Regions from separate parts of the Exiguobacterium sp. UBA5002 genome, predicted to be linked through region 1. Evidence: riboswitches for the same ligand, from Rfam matches in the RefSeq annotation. Region 1 holds a riboswitch; each other region holds the start of a gene.

What was found. Region 1 has a riboswitch for S-adenosylmethionine ahead of B4C70_RS06495 (methionine ABC transporter ATP-binding protein). Riboswitches for the same ligand answer to the same signal wherever they lie in the genome.
Region 2: it holds a riboswitch for S-adenosylmethionine, as region 1 does, so the genes downstream of both, B4C70_RS14620 (amino acid permease) here and B4C70_RS06495 (methionine ABC transporter ATP-binding protein) in region 1, are expected to answer to the same signal.
Region 3: it holds a riboswitch for S-adenosylmethionine, as region 1 does, so the genes downstream of both, B4C70_RS04205 (Na+/H+ antiporter NhaC family protein) here and B4C70_RS06495 (methionine ABC transporter ATP-binding protein) in region 1, are expected to answer to the same signal.

What each region holds. Positions count from the first base shown of each region.
Region 1 is NZ_DGYQ01000023.1:105,785-109,065, reverse strand. It holds gene B4C70_RS06500 (alpha/beta hydrolase) at 1-652, opposite strand, end outside; SAM riboswitch class I at 720-821, opposite strand; SAM riboswitch class I at 1,071-1,174, shown strand; gene B4C70_RS06495 (methionine ABC transporter ATP-binding protein) at 1,261-2,289, shown strand; gene B4C70_RS06490 (methionine ABC transporter permease) at 2,279-2,929, shown strand; gene B4C70_RS06485 (MetQ/NlpA family ABC transporter substrate-binding protein) at 2,949-3,281, shown strand, end outside.
Region 2 is NZ_DGYQ01000048.1:63,052-66,332, reverse strand. It holds gene mmuM (homocysteine S-methyltransferase) at 1-832, opposite strand, end outside; gene B4C70_RS14620 (amino acid permease) at 807-2,210, opposite strand; SAM riboswitch class I at 2,288-2,389, opposite strand; gene B4C70_RS14615 (ketopantoate reductase family protein) at 2,426-3,281, opposite strand, start outside.
Region 3 is NZ_DGYQ01000019.1:14,505-17,785, reverse strand. It holds gene B4C70_RS04215 (aldo/keto reductase) at 1-198, opposite strand, end outside; gene B4C70_RS04210 (hypothetical protein) at 358-561, shown strand; gene B4C70_RS04205 (Na+/H+ antiporter NhaC family protein) at 601-1,911, opposite strand; SAM riboswitch class I at 1,992-2,096, opposite strand; gene B4C70_RS04200 (metal ABC transporter solute-binding protein, Zn/Mn family) at 2,165-3,178, opposite strand.

The DNA of each region.
Region 1 (3,281 bases):
GGAGACAGTAGATTCGTTTATCATTCGTCCCGATGTGCTGGTGCAGATAATCCGAGCTCGACGGCGGAACGACGTGATCGGTCGCCGAGTAGAGAATCAATGTCGGCAGGAGAATGGATCCGAGGCGTCCTTTTGTCTCATCCATTAGACGGACGAGTTCGAACGCACAACGGCTCGGAACGAGGTCATAAATGATTTCGAAGGCTGCTCGCTTAATGTCCGGTGCCCCTTCCGGTAAGTACTGTGGACCGTCCTCGAACGAAAGTGCTTCATAGGATGGAACGGAGAGTGCGGCATTGATCGTAATGATGCCGGCAAACGGAATGCCGTCAGCAGCGAGCGACAACGCAAGCGTCGCACCCATCGATTGACCGATGACGAAGACTTGATCGCATGTTTCTTGTAAACGTTCATAGCCGTCTTGCAGGCTTTGCTTCCAACATCGAGCAGTCGATTGTTCAAACTCGCGGACGTTCGTTCCATGTCCACGTAAGCGCGGGGCATAGACGGTAAAACCTTCGGCAGCAAATGCCTCACCGACGTCCCGGACACTCTGCGGAGTGGCGTTAAAACCATGACAGATTAGAATGCCGATCGGTCCACCTTGAAGATAAAATGCTTCAGCACCAGTCAATACAGGATAGTTCATCATTACTATTTTTCCTCCATTCATGAAAAAAACTCGTCGACGTCACTGCTTGGACGCCCACGAGTTTTTCACCGTATCATCCAAAGCCGCGCTTTGCTGGTCGGAGCACCTTACAGATTGCAGGTTGCCGTGAAGTCATAGAGCCAGGTCTCTCGTTCACTCTTGATAAATATCATATTGGAATTGTCGGATTAATCATTGAAACGATGGTAGCACGACCGAAAATGACTTGTCAAATCGTTCTTGACGAATCATGATCCGTTCAGTAAGCTAACTCATAACTTGTTCATCCATCGATATGCGCCAAATGGATTATTTTTGAAAAGTTGGTTGACTTTTAAAGGTTCGACCCGTAATGTAAAAATTAGTTTTACGACATAAGCAACAACACAACAACACACATACGAATTTCATACCGCAATACTTATCCAGAGAGGTGGAGGGACTGGCCCTACGAAACCTCGGCAACAGACTCATTATGAGCACTGTGCCAATTCCATCAGACAGATGTCTGAGAGATGAGTGGAGTGGATTCTGCCACTGTGCGGATCCAGGTCTCTTCTTGTTTCTCAAGAAGGGACCTTTTTTGTTGAATGAAGGGGGAAAACGGAATGATTGCATTTCATCAAGTCAAAAAAACGTACGTCACGAAAGATCAGACGATTGCAGCGCTCGACGGTGTCGACCTGACGATCGAAAAAGGTGAAATCTTTGGGGTCATCGGTTTTAGCGGTGCCGGGAAAAGTTCACTGCTCCGCTGCGTCAATCTGTTAGAACGACCGACGTCAGGAACGGTGACGGTCGATGGGGAAGATTTAACGCAACTGTCTCCGAAAAAGTTACGCCAAGCAAAACAACGGATCGGGATGATCTTTCAGCACTTCAATCTGTTGAATGCGAACACGGTCTTTACGAATGTCGCGAAACCACTCGTTCTCGCAGGCGTCAAGAAAGACGAAATTCGCCGCCGGGTGACGGAGTTACTCGAATTCGTCGATCTCGCGGACAAAGCAGATCATTATCCGGATCAATTGTCGGGTGGGCAGAAACAGCGCGTTGGTATCGCCCGGGCACTCGCGACGCAACCTTCCGTCCTTTTATGTGACGAAGCGACGTCAGCACTTGATCCCCAGACGACACATCATATTCTTCAGTTATTAAAACGGATCAATGCCGAGTACGGGATCACGATTCTCTTGATCACCCACGAGATGGGCGTCATCCGGGAGATTTGCGACCGGGTCGCCGTCATTGAAGCTGGAAAGTTGATCGAGTCAGGAACGGTCTTTGATGTCTTTTCAAACCCGCAGACTGAGACAGCGAAAAATTTCGTTCGCTCCGTCATGCATGACGAGATTCCAGCGTCGATTCGTCAGTTGATCGAGTCCCGGAATGCGAATCCAATCTATAAGATTCACTTCCTTGGACATCACACCGGACAACCACTCTTATCGCAAGTCGCAAAACGCTTCGACGTCGATGTCAATATCCTGCACGGTAGCATCACGGAGTTGCAGGATACGCCGTTCGGCACATTACTCGTTGAACTGATCGGTGAGACGACAGAAGTGAAACGAGCGTTACACTACATCGATCAGGCGCAGGTAACCGTTGAGGAGGTGCTCGCTGATGCTAGTTAACTACAGTGATATCTGGACAGCATTCTTGCAGACGATGACGATGGTATCCGTTTCGCTCTTGTTCTCGACCTTGATCGGCTTACCACTCGGTATCCTGCTTGTCGTCACGCGAAAAGGAGCGTTACTTGAAAATGTTCCGTTGTTCACGTTCTTCAACAGTATCGTCAATATTTTCCGCTCGATTCCGTTCATCATCTTACTCGTCGCGATCATCCCGTTGACGCGCTTGATCGTTCAGACATCGATCGGAACAGAAGCCGCAATCGTTCCGCTCGTCTTTTACGCTGCACCGTACATGGCGCGTCTGATCGAGAGTTCTTTACTCGAAGTCGATAAAGGCGTTCTTGAAGCAGCAGAAGCGATGGGCGCGACACCGTTTCAAACGATTTTCCGCTTCCTCCTACCGGAAGCACTCGGTTCACTCATCCTGAACTTAACGATCGCGACGGTCGGCTTGATCGGGGCGTCGGCGATGGCAGGCGCCATCGGTGGTGGCGGTTTGGGTGACTTAGCAATTACTTACGGCTATCAACGGTTTGATACGAAAGTCATGATCATCACGGTCGGGATTCTCGTCATCTTAGTCCAAGGCTTACAGACGACAGGCAACATCGTCGCACGAAAAATCAGAAGACATTAATCAAGGGAGCGATTCAGCCATGAAAAAAGCAGTAGCAATTGGAGCAACACTCACGACGATTTTATTTGCCGGGTGCGCAGCATCAGGAGAAGACGAAAAGACGATCAAGCTCGGTGTCAGCGGTTCAGACACACAAGTTTGGGATTATGTCGCGAAAAAAGCAGAGAAGGAAGGCATCAAAATCGAACTCGTCAAGTTCTCCGATTATGTCCAGCCGAACATGGCACTGGCTGAGGGTGAGATCGACGCCAATGCCTTCCAGACGATTTCCTACTTCAACGCTTTCAAGAAAGAACATAACTTGAAGCTATCGCCGATTGCGACGACTGTCATCGCACCGATGGGGATCTAC
Region 2 (3,281 bases), on a different contig from region 1:
TTGCGATGGCTTGGAACGACGTACACTGATTATTCGTACCTGACCATGTTTTTGCGACCGGATCATAGACCTCACCAGAGTTCGGATAGACGATGATTGGCACATCCGTCAACGCCTTGACGTGACGGATAAAATCGGTCGCGTAAGATGCTGGAAAACAATTTGCACCGATTGCTGCGAGCTGTGGATGTTGTCCGACCGTTTCAATACACGTCGCAAGTGCCGTTCCTTCACTAATGTGCGTCGCATCTTGAAGCGAGAACGTCAGCCAAGCAGATACTTCCGGGAACGCTTCGAGAATCCCGAACAACACGACAGCTTCCTCAAGCGACGGAATTGTCTCGAATGCCAGCAGATCAGCCCCCGCTTCAATCAATGCTTCGATGCGTGGTCTGTGGAAGGCTTCTAGCACATCTGCTGACACACCATAATGACCGCGATACTCAGAACCATCTGCTAAGTAGGCACCATAAGGACCAACTGATCCCGCGATCAATGCGGCACTCTTTCCGCTACGCGTCCGTGCATCTTGCGCTAAGGTAACCGTTTGTCGAATTAACGCTTGTGCTTCCTCGGTCGTGATGTGACGTTGCTTGAATCCTTCGATACTTGCTTGATAGCTTGAGGTGATCGCAACATCGGCGCCCACTTCAAAGTAATCGTGATGGACACGCTCAATCTGTTCCGGTGCTTCAATTAAGAGGCGTGCCGACCAAAGTGGATCGTTCAGGTCGAATCCCTTTTGTTCGAGTTCGGTCGCAAGGGCACCATCTAAAATAAGAAAAGGAACTTCCTGTAATCGTTGGTCAACTGGATTTTTGATTCGGGACATCTTCAACACTCCGTTTCTGAGAAGAATTCGTGAACGCATGAACGACATAACAGATCACGATGAATGGGATACCGCAATACAAGGCGACTCGTTGCGTCGGATCAAATCCGATACCAATCAGGGAAATCAAACAGACGACGAAAGCGGCGATCGGTACCAATGGAAAGAGTGGTGTACGATAGACCAATTCGTCGACCATATGCCCTTCGCGGAGGAATTGTTTCCGGAAGCGATACTGCGCAACGCTGATACTCATCCAGACGACGACAACAGCAAGACCGGAAATCGAGACGAGCGCGATATAGACACTTCCTGCTGCATAGATGCTAGAAAGCAAAGCAAGTCCTCCGCCAAGCATGCTGAACAATACAGCTCGAAGTGGAACCCCACTTGGTGTCACCTGGGCGAAGAAGCGCGGAATCATGCGTTCGTTCGCAAGCGACCAAAGCATCCGGGAGGCAGCGTAAAGCCCAGAGTTCGCTGCCGATAAGATCGCTGTCAGAATGACGAAGTTCATCACGTCTGCCGCATACGGAATCCCGATTCGTTCAAACACGGCAACGAATGGACTTTCGAGCACGCCCTTCCCTTCCGTTGGCAATAAGACGGCTAATACGATGATCGTACCGACGAAAAAGAGGACGAGTCGCAAAATCGTTGTTCGGATCGCAAGCGGAATCGTCCGCTTCGGATCGACCGCTTCACCCGCTGCGACGCCGATCAATTCCGTTCCTGAGTAAGCAAAGTTCACGGCAAGCATCGTCATGAAGATCGCAAATGCCCCATTTGGAAACAATCCTCCTTCCGTTAAGGAAGAAAAGAATGGTGCCGGGCTACCATCTTGTAATGGGATGAAGCCAACGATGGCTCCCGCACCAAGTAAAATGAAAGCAATGATCGTCACGACCTTAATGGCGGAGAACCAAAACTCGACTTCAGCAAATACGCGGACCTTCAAGACGTTGATACCAAGGATCATCGCAGCGAATAATGCACTGAACACCCAGACTGGAATCGACGGGAACCAACGTTGCATCAAAATGCCTGCTGCCGTGAATTCTGAACCAAGGGCGACCGTCCACGTCAGCCAGTAGAGCCAGGCCACTGTATAACCGGTGCCGGGTCCAATGTACTTCGTTGCGTACTTATGGAATGATCCGGTTTCCGGCATGTGCACGGCGAGTTCACCGAGACTTAACATGACTAAGTAAACGACGACGGCCCCAATCAAGTAAGACAGAATCGTTCCGACGCGTCCTGCTTGTTCCAACGTATAACCTGTACTTAAAAATAATCCTGTTCCAATGACACCACCTAACGACAGCATGATCAGATGACGTGATTCCATCTTGCGTCGAAACGCTCCGCTCGTTTTCATGAATCCATTTCCTCCTCGTTCCACCTATTCCAAACAAAAAACGCATCCTCACGGATGCGTCGGTCGACAATTCGGAAATCTTATCGATCGGGTGCAGCACCCGCAGGAATTAGCACAGTATCTTTCGACCTGTTGCTGAGGTTTCATAGGGCCAGTCCCTCCACCTCTCTGGATAAGTATGTAATTGTTCCTAACCATATCAGAATGCAGATAATTCAGTCAACAGGCATTTCCCGATTTTTTTGATAGATCCATAAATTAGATTCAATCAGTTGAAGATGACGTGAAGAGCGTGTTTCGAGCAAAGTACTAAAGAAATGTTTCACTTCGACGGGCTGACCCTTTTCCATGTCCCGTAACATCGATGATTTCATCGTGTCTTCCATTGCATGCATCTGCTTCAGCAAGACCGCTTCTACATCGTCATTAAAGACTGCGCCTTGTTCTTCCATCGCTCGCTTCGCTTCCTTCATGACGTCTTGAATCATCTGATGACCAATTGGGTCCTTGCGAATTGGACCGATGGCAGAGCGAAATAGTGTCGTCACGCCCGCAAATGTCGAAATGAAGAGGTACTTTTGCCACATGTCATCCATGATATGCATCGAGTACGCCATCGGTGCCTTCGCTTTCGCAAAACGTGTTGCAATCTCCTCTAAACGCGCTGTTGGTTTACCGGTTCGTGAACCAAACAATAGCCGATGCGACGGGCTTGTCTGTACAATACGCCCTTCTGCATCAAGCGTCGATTCAATGAAGCAAAGTCCGCCCAGTACTCGATCTTCTCCGAAGACTTCTGTTAACCGTCGTATATGCTGCATGCCGTTCAACAAAGGAATGATGTACGTCTCGCTCGAAACAAATGGCGCAAGATCCTGTAGGACATCATCCAAGTGATAGGCTTTCGTCGAAAGTAAGACGACATCAAATGTGTGATTCAGTCGCATGTCTCGTGTCACTAACTGAGGCGTGATCATAACATCACCATGAGGACTAGTGATCTGTAACCCTGTCTTTTGTAATTGTTCATATCGCTTCGGACGGACGAGAAAGGTCACCTGTTCACCTTGC
Region 3 (3,281 bases), on a different contig from region 1:
ACGTTTCACGCCGCTTTCCTTGATTCCTTTTGCGACACCGCGCTCGTTTTTGTAGACAGCAGCCGTATCGATATGACGATAACCGACACGTAATGCTTCAGCAACAGCAGCGGGTGCTTCTGTCTCTTCGTCTACTTGCCAGACACCGAATCCAATTTGGGGAATCGTAATACCGTTTGAAAGTTTTGCGTATTGCATGTGTTACTCCTCCTCATAAAACGTAGTTTAGATTTGCTCGTTTAGTTTAGCACGAACGAACGAAACCGTCCGTTTCCATGCTCATGGAGGAATAGAATGGGTTAAAATAAAAGAGAATTCATCACATCTGACCGTATGTCAGAAAGAGGGGGAGAAAGGATGGCTCAAAAGAATAAAAAGCTATCAAAGGGAGCTTGGCTTAGTATTAGTGCCTTGTTGGTCACGCAAGCAGTTAGCCTATTTTTCAGTGTACGAAAATCAGGACGTAACCCGTGGGTATGGGGAGGCGCGGGACTCGTTCAGTTTCCACTTCCAGCAATCGCGTATTTGATTTTAGAACGACAAGCGAAGCAGAAAAAATAACGAAACAGGTCCGATCATAGCGATCGGACCTGTCGTTTGTTAAGAAGAGATTTTTTCTTGTTGAGCAACTGATTTCTTTGGACGTGGGAAACCGAAGATGATGGCAATCGATCCACAGACGAAGAGCAGGAACGGATAGAACAGATACGGAATCAGTTCCGGTGAAGCCGTTTTCGTCAATTCTGCTGCAATCAAGAGTTGCGCCCCATACGGAATGATACCTTGAATCCCACAAGAGAAGATATCGAGAATACTCGCTGATTTCTTGCGATCGACTTCATACGTATCAGCGATTTCAGCTGCCAGTGGTCCAGCGACGAGAATCGAGATCGTATTGTTCGCCGTTGCGAGATTCGTCGCACTGACGAGTGCTGCCATACTGAATTCGGCACCGCGACGCTGAGAAATCTTGCGCGTCAACGTCTCTTTCAAGTAGACGATTCCACCGTTGAACGTGATCAAGCTGACGAGACCACCCATGAGGAGCGTCAAAATGGAGATTTCCGCCATGCCCATCATTCCTTTTGACATCGAGAGGACGAAGCCACTCAAGCCGAAACTACCATCAATCATACCGATGATGCCGGTGAGTAACGTACCACCAATTAAGACAAGAATGACATTGACGCCAAATAGTGCAAGGACGATGACAGCAAGATATGGAATCAACTTGTAGAATTCAAATGCTTTTGCTTCGACGACGTCACCAGAACCAGAAACGAATGCGAGTAGGATGACCGTCAAAATAGCAGCCGGTAGGACGATCATGAAGTTCGTCCGGAACTTATCGCGCATGTTCGTTTTTTGGGTACGGACGGCAGCAATCGTCGTATCCGAGATGAACGACAAGTTATCGCCGAACATCGATCCACCAACGACTGACGCTGCTGCGATCGCAACGTTGATGCCTGTCGCTTCATGAATACCGAAGGCGATCGGCGCGAGTGCAGCAATCGTTCCAGTCGATGTTCCCATTGCCATCGAGATGAAGGCAGCGATGATGAACAGACCACTCATCAGTAATGACGGAGGTAGGAACGTCAAAGCAGCATTGACGGTTGCATCGATGGCACCGATTGCTTCTGCCGTTCCAGAAAACGTACCGGCTAATAAGAAGATGAAGACCATGATCATGATATCAGGATTTCCGGCACCCGTTGCGATTCGTTCGACCGTTTGATTGATGGATCCTTTCGTCGTGATTGCAGCAAAGATCAAAGCGATCAATGCGGCGATAAGGATCGGAAATTTGTAAAAGTCGTCATAGAAGATCCCGGCTCCGATGAAGAGGACCAGGAATACGACGAGGGGAAGCAGTGCCCATTTGTTAGGCATGATCGTTTCATTCATTGTTGACACCTCGTTTCTCAAAGATACAAAAAAGACCCCTTCGCAAGAAAGAAGGAGGTCTTTATGAAATAAAGACGCTCTTCTTATCTCTCAAGCTTTCGCTTGCTGGATTTGGCACAGTACGAATCAAATCGTCCGCTGCCGAAACATCATTGGGCCAGTCCCTCCGTTTCTCGCGATAAAAAGAAGTCATTCAATTGTTTAAAACACGTTTCTTACCGTACCGCATTGAGTAACGCGTGTCAACTGTACTTTACTGAAGTGCTTGTTTTAACGTCTGGACGTTTTCTTCCATCAATTTAAAATAAGAGCTGTTTTGCTGTGCTTTCGTGACGGACTCTAGATTATGAATCGTCACGGATTCAGCTCCGATTTCTTTTTGAATGACACGTGCGACCTTAGGTGAGACCGTTTCTTCGAACGCGACGTATTTCAAATCATGCATCCGTGCTTCTTTCACTAAAGCAGCCAGTTGCTTTTGTGACGGTTCATCGGAAGGAGAAATTCCCGCGATCGGCAGTTGCGTGAAACCATATCGTTCTGCGAGGTAACCGTAAGCGGCATGCGTAACGAGAAGTTCTTTTTTCGATCCATCAGCGACGGCTTGTTTGAATTCTTTATCTAGTGCGTCAGCTTGCTGATCGAACGCTTTTAAGTTTTTCTCGAATGTCGCTTTGTCTTTTGGTATTTCTTTTGATAGAGCGACTGTGATGGAACGTGCCATTGCTTTTGCGTTGGTAGGATCGAGCCAGACGTGTGGATCGTATTTTCCGTGGTCATGGCCTTCTTCTTCATGCGCAGGTTTATCCGTTGCGTGATCATCGTGCCCTTCTTCTTCGTGGGCATGTTCGTCTTCACTATGCCCCTCTTCTTCATGTGCATGGAGTGTAGCATCCGATTCTAGTAAGTTGACGTCCTTACTCGTCTCGACGAAGCGGACATCCGTGCCTTTTAGACTCTCCTGGATTTTTTTCGAATACGGCTCGAGCGTCGTACCGGTTAAGAGGAACAAGTCGCCCTTAGCAATCTCGGTGAGTTGTTTTGACGTCGGCTCGTAAGAGTGGGGGTCTGCTCCAGGTGGGACGATCATCTTGACGTTGACTTGATCCCCTCCGATTTCGCGGGCAATAGCAGCCGTCGCGAACGTTGATGCATAGACTTCTGTCTGGGTTTTATCTGAAGTCGATGAATCGGTATTCGAACCGCAAGCAGCGAGAACACTTGCACTTGCGAAAGCGACTGTTAAAGCGGGAATGATTTTTTTCATTATATGATACCTCCATTATTAAAACGTAACTATTCCGATTTGGACTTTCTCACTATAGCGGAACGCTGGTGAAGCGTCAAGTACGAATACCGAGACGTTCGAC